DNA from 2 places in the Exiguobacterium sp. s78 genome. Region 2 is predicted to be linked to the other one. Evidence: predicted binding sites of a transcription regulator. Region 2 holds the regulator's gene; the other holds the start of a gene.

Region 1 (3,429 bases), on a different contig from region 2:
TTGACATTCAAATGGTGTCCTTTTGAAGTCGTACCACCCATATATCCGTCAAGTAATCCGACCGTATTGCGAATGCGTGTGGCTTCATCCTTACCAAGTGCTTTTGGCACGATCGAGAACGTGTAGGAAATCCCGTCGAGCGCATGTTCATATGGTAATTTTCCGACAGATGTCAGTGCGGCGACAGCTCCTCTAGTGTCACGTCCATGCATCGGGTTAGCACCCGGTGCGAATGGTTCACCCGCACGGCGTCCATCTGGCGTATTTCCTGTTTTTTTACCGTAGACGACGTTTGAAGTAATCGTCAGGACAGACTGCGTCGGAAGGGCATTGCGATACGTTGGATGTTTACGGATTTTCTCCATGAACAGTGTGACGAGATCAACCGCCATCTGATCCACCCGTTCATCGTTATTCCCGAACTTCGGAAACTCGCCTTCGATCTTGAAATCAACTGCAATCCCATCCGCATCTCGGATTGGACGAACTGTCGCATAACGGATGGCGGATAGACTATCAGCGACGACTGATAAACCAGCGATACCGCATGCCATCGTCCGTAAGATTTCCGGATCATGTAAAGCCATTTCAATCCGTTCGTAGCTGTACTTATCATGCATATAGTGGATGACATTCAGTGTGTTGACGTACAGTTCCGCGAGCCAATCGAGTTGACGATCATAAGCCGCCATGACCGTCTCGTAATCGAGTACTTCATCGAGCATCAATGGTGTAGCTGGGGCGACTTGGATTTTGAGCTTCTCGTCCATTCCGCCATTGATCGTATAGAGTAATGCTTTTGCCAGGTTTGCTCGAGCACCGAAGAACTGCATCTGTTTCCCGATCTTCATCGCGGAGACACAACAAGCGATGCCGTAATCATCTCCATAAACCGGTAACATCAAATCATCGTTTTCATATTGAATCGAGCTTGAAACGATCGACATCTTCGCGCAAAATTCCTTGAATCCGCGTGGAAGCTGAGTAGACCAGAGAACGGTTAGATTCGGTTCCGGTGCCGGACCGAGTGTCGAGAGCGTGTGTAAGAAGCGGAATGAACTTTTCGTGACGTTTGATCGTCCATCTTCACTCATTCCACCGATTGATTCCGTTACCCACGTCGGATCACCTGAGAAGAGATCGTTGTAGTCTGGTGTCCGTAAGAACTTGACGATCCGAAGTTTCATGACGAAATGATCGACGAGCTCTTGTGCAGTCTCTTCCGTCAAGCGACCAGCCGCAAGATCACGTTCGACATAAATATCAAGGAACGTCGAGACTCGACCGAGTGACATGGCTGCCCCGTTTTGCTCTTTGATGGCAGCAAGATAGGCAAGATAGACCCACTGGAATGCTTCTTGTGCTGTTTCTGCAGGGCGGGAGAGATCGAAACCATAGCGAGCTCCAAGCTCGGTCAATTCCGTTAATGCGCGCAACTGTTCATTCATCTCTTCACGGTCGCGAATCATCGATTCAGATAAGAATCCGCCACGTGCCTTTAAATCCTTCTTACGTTCTTCGATCAAGCGTGCCGTTCCGTACAAAGCAACACGACGATAGTCGCCGATGATCCGTCCGCGTCCATAGGCGTCCGGTAATCCTGTGATGATACCGGCTTTACGTGCGGCACGCATCTCAGGGGTATAGGCATCGAAAACCCCTTGGTTATGTGTCTTCCGGTACTCGCTGAAAGTTTTCGTGACGGTCTCGTCTGCTTCAAAGCCATACGCAGCTAGGGCATCATTCACCATCCGAATCCCACCGTTCGGATGAATCGAACGTTTAAACGGTTCGTCTGTCTGTAAACCGACGATTTTTTCAAGTGAGCGATTCAGATACCCTGCATCATGCGAGAGGATCGTTGATGGTGTTTTAGCATCGACGGCAAACACACCACCACGTTGTCGTTCTTCATTCGTCAGCTGTAGAATTTGTTGCCAAAGACGTTCCGTTGCTTGCGTCGGACCGACTAAAAAGTGATCATCTCCTGTATATTCCGTGCGATTGAGTCGGATGAAGTCTGCGACATCGATCGTCTTTAGCCATTCACCAGACGTAAAGCTTGCCCAGGCACTTGTTTTTTCTAATAACATGGATACCACTCCTTTAATATTGAGCTAATCATCAGTTCCTTATGTGAATAGTGTAACAAAAGGAGAAGGAGATTCCCTTTACGTTCATGTGAATGTTTTAACAAGTGAACAAACGTTGATATGACGGGCTTTCTTTAATTCTGTATCCATATGAGAATTGTTCAAAAAAAACAGTTTGGGACCGCTAATTCAAGGTTTTTTGGAAACTGTATGAGTTGATTTGAAAAAGATTCACTAGAACAGTTGAAACTGTGAGGAATGTCACGCTACGGTGCCTTGTATTTTTAAGACGTATCGTTGACAATGAAAAAGGGAATATAGAACGTGGAGGTGTGCCAAATGGAGTATGTATCATTAACACAACAAGGAGAGTATCAGTCAGGAGACTGGGTCTCGCTGAAAATCGGATCGGACGGTTCAACGCGAACGGGAATGATCACGGAATTCGAAAATGATGGATTCTGGATTCGGTTTGAAGATGATTTTGATTATGAAGACTTTATCGGCTATGATGAATCGTATTGGATTGCGCTTGTTCGTCGTCCGGTTGACGTAAAATCGACGTATGCGAGTCTTGCGGAGTACCCGGCACTCGCTGCAGAATTACAGGATCGTGTCATCCAAGGATTCGAAATTTTAGAAGAAGAAGCCGGTGAAGGAGAGATCCGGTTCCACATTCGATTGCTCGATGCAGGAAATGAATATACACAGACATTACGGGGTTACCGTGATGCATCAGGAGATCATGTCGAATACGTAACGGCATGATGGAATTAAGAGAGTAGGAGAAATCGTTATGAACTTTACAAAACCATTTTTACAGGAAGCATGGGAACGCGCACGCTTTACCGAGTTGATGCCTGTTCAAGAACAAGCGATTCCGTTGTTGCGCGAAGGAAAAGATGTCCTGGCTGAAGCGCCGACAGGAACAGGGAAGACGCTTGCCTATGTCATTCCAGCTTTAGAAAAGATTGAAGTAGAAGAACCACACGTGCAAGTTGTGATCACGGCACCAACACGGGAACTCGTCATGCAAATTCATCAAGTCATTCAATTGTTTGCCCAAGGAAGTGGTATCAAATCCGGTGCATTCATTGGTGGTGTTGAATTAAAACGACAATATGAACGATTAAAGAAAAAACCACAAATCATCGTCGGAACACCTGGGCGTCTCGTTGAGTTGATTGATTCGAAGAAGCTGAAGATGCATAAAGTGAAATTGATCGTCTTGGACGAAGCGGATCAAATCTATGAGAGTGGTATGAGTGACTCGGCGACGCGGATCGCAAACAGTGCACTACGCGATCGACAACTGGCATTCGTCTCAGCTACATTA
Region 2 (3,429 bases):
ACGCTTCGAGGAGTTAGATATTTGGTATTGGTGGAGACTATCGGGATCGAACCGACGACCTTTTGGCTGCCAGCCAAACGCTCTCCCAGCTGAGCTAAGCCCCCATGAATTATCTTTAGTATACGCATCACTAACTGCTTTATCAATATAAAAAGAACGCTTTCATAAAAAAGAATCCCTTCCAAAATCGTCGGAAGGAATTCACGATTCATTTATTCAATTCACGCATCAAGTCCGCCTGTCGTTCAAGCTCTGCCTGTTGCTCGAGGATCAAGACCTTTTTGTACGTCCGCGCAGAAATCAAGATGCTGATCTCATAGAGAACGAACAATGGCACCGAGATCATCAAGTGTGACGTCACATCCGGCGGTGCGATCAATGCCGCAACGACGAACAGCACAAAGTACGCATATTTCCGATTCTTTCGCATGAAATATGGCGTCACGAGACCAAGACGCGTCAGGAACATCGTCACGACCGGCAATTGGAACAGAAGACCGAACGGCATCGTCAATCGGATTAAGAAACTGAAGTAGTTCTCGACTCCAATGACTTGTTCGATTCCGAGCTCTTTCCCGAGATCTGTTGAGACTTCAAGCAAGAAGGGAAGCAACCAGAAATACGAGAAGGCTACGCCAGCCAAAAATAGAAAGAAGATGACCGGAATATACGTCAATGTCGCTTTTTGCTCCTTGTCATAAAGTCCTGGTCGGACGAATGCCCAGAGTTGATACATCCAGAACGGTGACGCTAAAATCAGCGCAATGATGAACGCAAGATTCAAATACAACATTAAAGGATCGGCGACGTTGAAGGCATTCAAACCGATGCCGAGCTCTTTTAAGTCCGCTTGCAAGAAGCGAACGAGCGGTCGGACGAGCGGAAATGCGACAGCGAACAGGACGACGACGATGATAAGCGACCAGACGATCCGCTTGCGCAGTTCGTCAAGGTGCGACGTCATGCTTTGCTCTTGATCAACCGTCATGATTCAATCACTTCTCTTTCGGTTCGTCCTTTTTATCGTCGTCCATGATGCCGTTCGTGGCATTCTTGAACTCTTTCAATGTCTGACCCGCAGCGCGTCCGAATTCTGGTAACTTCTTCGGTCCGAAGATGATCAACGCGACGACCGCGATTAATCCGATGCTCGCTGGTCCGATACCTAGTGTGAGCGGGATAAGGTTTTCCATTATGATTTCACTCCTTCAGCTGATTGCGAATAATGCTTCATGAAATAAACTAACGACTGCAACTCGATCGATAAATCGATGTGATGGACCCGGACGCTCGCTGGCACGTTCAACCGCGCTGGCGTAAAGTTCAGGATGCCTGTCACACCATACTCGACTAACTCATCCGCTACTGACTGTGCGAACTGCGATGGAACCGTCAAGATGGCAACATCGACCTGATTCGCTTCGATTTGTTCTTTCATGTCCGAAACATGATAGATTGGAACGTCATGCGTCGTTGTTCCGACCTTCTCTTCGTCCGCATCAAACGCAACGACTATCCGAGTACTATTATTCTTTAAAAAGTTATAATTTGCAAACGCTGTTCCGAGATGACCGACCCCGATTAAGGCAACATTCGTCACCTCATCTTGATTCAAGGTTTTGCGGAAAAACGTTAAGAGATGTTGAACGTTATACCCATACCCCTTCTTCCCTAATGCCCCAAAGTAGGAAAAATCGCGACGAATCGTTGCTGAATCAACCTTCACCGCCTCGCTTAACTCAGCAGAAGAGACGCGGAGCTTGCCTGAATTGTATAAACTTTGGATGAAGCGATAATATAGCGGCAACCGTTTTGCTGTCGCTTGTGGAATTTTTGTGTCTGGTCCATTCATCCTGCAGTTCCCCCTTCGGCCACATCCATCGTGGCACCCAAATCTTTGCAAAAAGCTTTCTACTCTCCTTGATTGTAAACCACTTCACATAGAGTCACAAATAATATATTCCGCAGGACCTTGCGCTTTTGTTCGTGATAGACTAAAGGGTGGAAGGATGGATGGAAATGATACTCTTACAAGTCAATCAACTCTCGAAATCATTCGGCGTCGAGCCGATTTTAGAAAATATCAAACTGGAAGTACAAGAGCGAGATCGGATTGCGCTCGTCGGACGAAACGGTGCCGGTAAATCGACCTTGCTCAAAATCATCGCTGGTGAACTCAGTCATGACTCGGGCGACATCATGAAAGGCAAGGATGTCAAAATCGGTTATCTCGCGCAAGACAGTGGTCTCGAATCGAATGAGACGATCTGGAACGAGATGCTGACCGTCTTCGAACATCTCCAGGAACAAGAACGAACACTGCGCCGGATGGAAATCGAAATGGGCATGGAGCATATCTTGAACGACCCGGTCGCTTACGATCGTCTCTTGAAGACGTACGATCAAGCGCAACACGACTTCTCAGAAGCCGGTGGTTATCAGTTCGAAGCGAATATCCGCTCCGTTTTGCACGGCATGCGCTTTTATCCGGATGATTACTCGCGCCGGATTCAGACATTATCCGGTGGTCAACGGACACGGCTTGCCTTAGCAAAGATGCTCCTGCAAGCACCAGAGCTCCTCATTCTCGATGAGCCGACCAACCACCTCGATATCGATACGCTTGCTTGGCTTGAAAGCTACCTCGGTGGTTATCGTGGTGCCGTCCTGATCGTCTCGCACGACCGGTACTTCCTCGACCAAGTCGTCAATGTCGTCTACGAACTGTCGCGCAATGTCTGTCGTAAGTTCACGGGGAACTATACGAAGTACTTGGAGCAAAAAGCGGCCTTATACGATCAGGAAATGAAGCAGTTTGAACAGCAGCAAGAAGAGATCGCGAAGATGCAGGACTTCATTCAACGGAACATCGCCCGGGCGACGACGACAAAACGTGCCCAAAGTGTCCGGAAGCGGCTCGAGAAGGTCGACCGGCTCGACCGACCAGATGGGGATGAGCGTAGCACGGTCCTGTCCTTCCCGATTGAAAAACAGAGCGGGAACGACGTTCTTCAAGTCAATCAACTGGCGATCGGTTACGAAGAAGCTGTCTCAAAAGACATCACGTTCCGCTTGCAACGCGGTGAATCGCTGGCACTCGTCGGACCGAATGGAATCGGAAAGTCGACGCTCCTGAAAGTCCTCGTCGGCCGCTTACGCCCCCTCTTCGGTGATTTCCGTTTCGGAACCGGCGTCTCGATCGGATATTACGATCAAGAGCAGGCGGAACTCAATGATCGGAACCGTGTCATCGATGAGATTTGGAACGAATGGCCACTGATGCGTGAACAAGAAGTCCGGTCCGTACTCGGGCAATTCCTATTTAGCGGTGACGATGTCTTCAAGATTGTTCATGAGTTATCCGGTGGCGAACGCGGACGTCTCGCGCTCGCGAAACTGAAACTCCGGAAGACGAACGTCCTCGTCCTC

What was found. Region 2 encodes Rex, which represses fermentation and respiration genes when NADH is low (regulators of the CRP and FNR family bind a similar motif). Its sites were predicted from a motif close to TTGTGAAATATTTCACAA; they were not measured.
Region 1: pflB (formate C-acetyltransferase) is a predicted target of Rex. The motif match lies at 2,180-2,197, and genes of this name have one in related genera.

The regions. Positions count from the first base shown of each region.
Region 1 is NZ_JACSNB010000004.1:166,335-169,763, forward strand. Features, by position in the region: gene pflB (formate C-acetyltransferase) at 1-2,093, opposite strand, end outside; gene KNQ18_RS15285 (hypothetical protein) at 2,433-2,861, shown strand; gene KNQ18_RS15290 (DEAD/DEAH box helicase) at 2,890-3,429, shown strand, end outside.
Region 2 is NZ_JACSNB010000001.1:8,174-11,602, reverse strand. Features, by position in the region: tRNA gene KNQ18_RS00100 (tRNA-Ala) at 29-104, opposite strand; gene tatC (twin-arginine translocase subunit TatC) at 209-988, opposite strand; gene KNQ18_RS00090 (twin-arginine translocase TatA/TatE family subunit) at 996-1,193, opposite strand; gene KNQ18_RS00085 (redox-sensing transcriptional repressor Rex) at 1,193-1,852, opposite strand; gene KNQ18_RS00080 (ATP-binding cassette domain-containing protein) at 2,020-3,429, shown strand, end outside.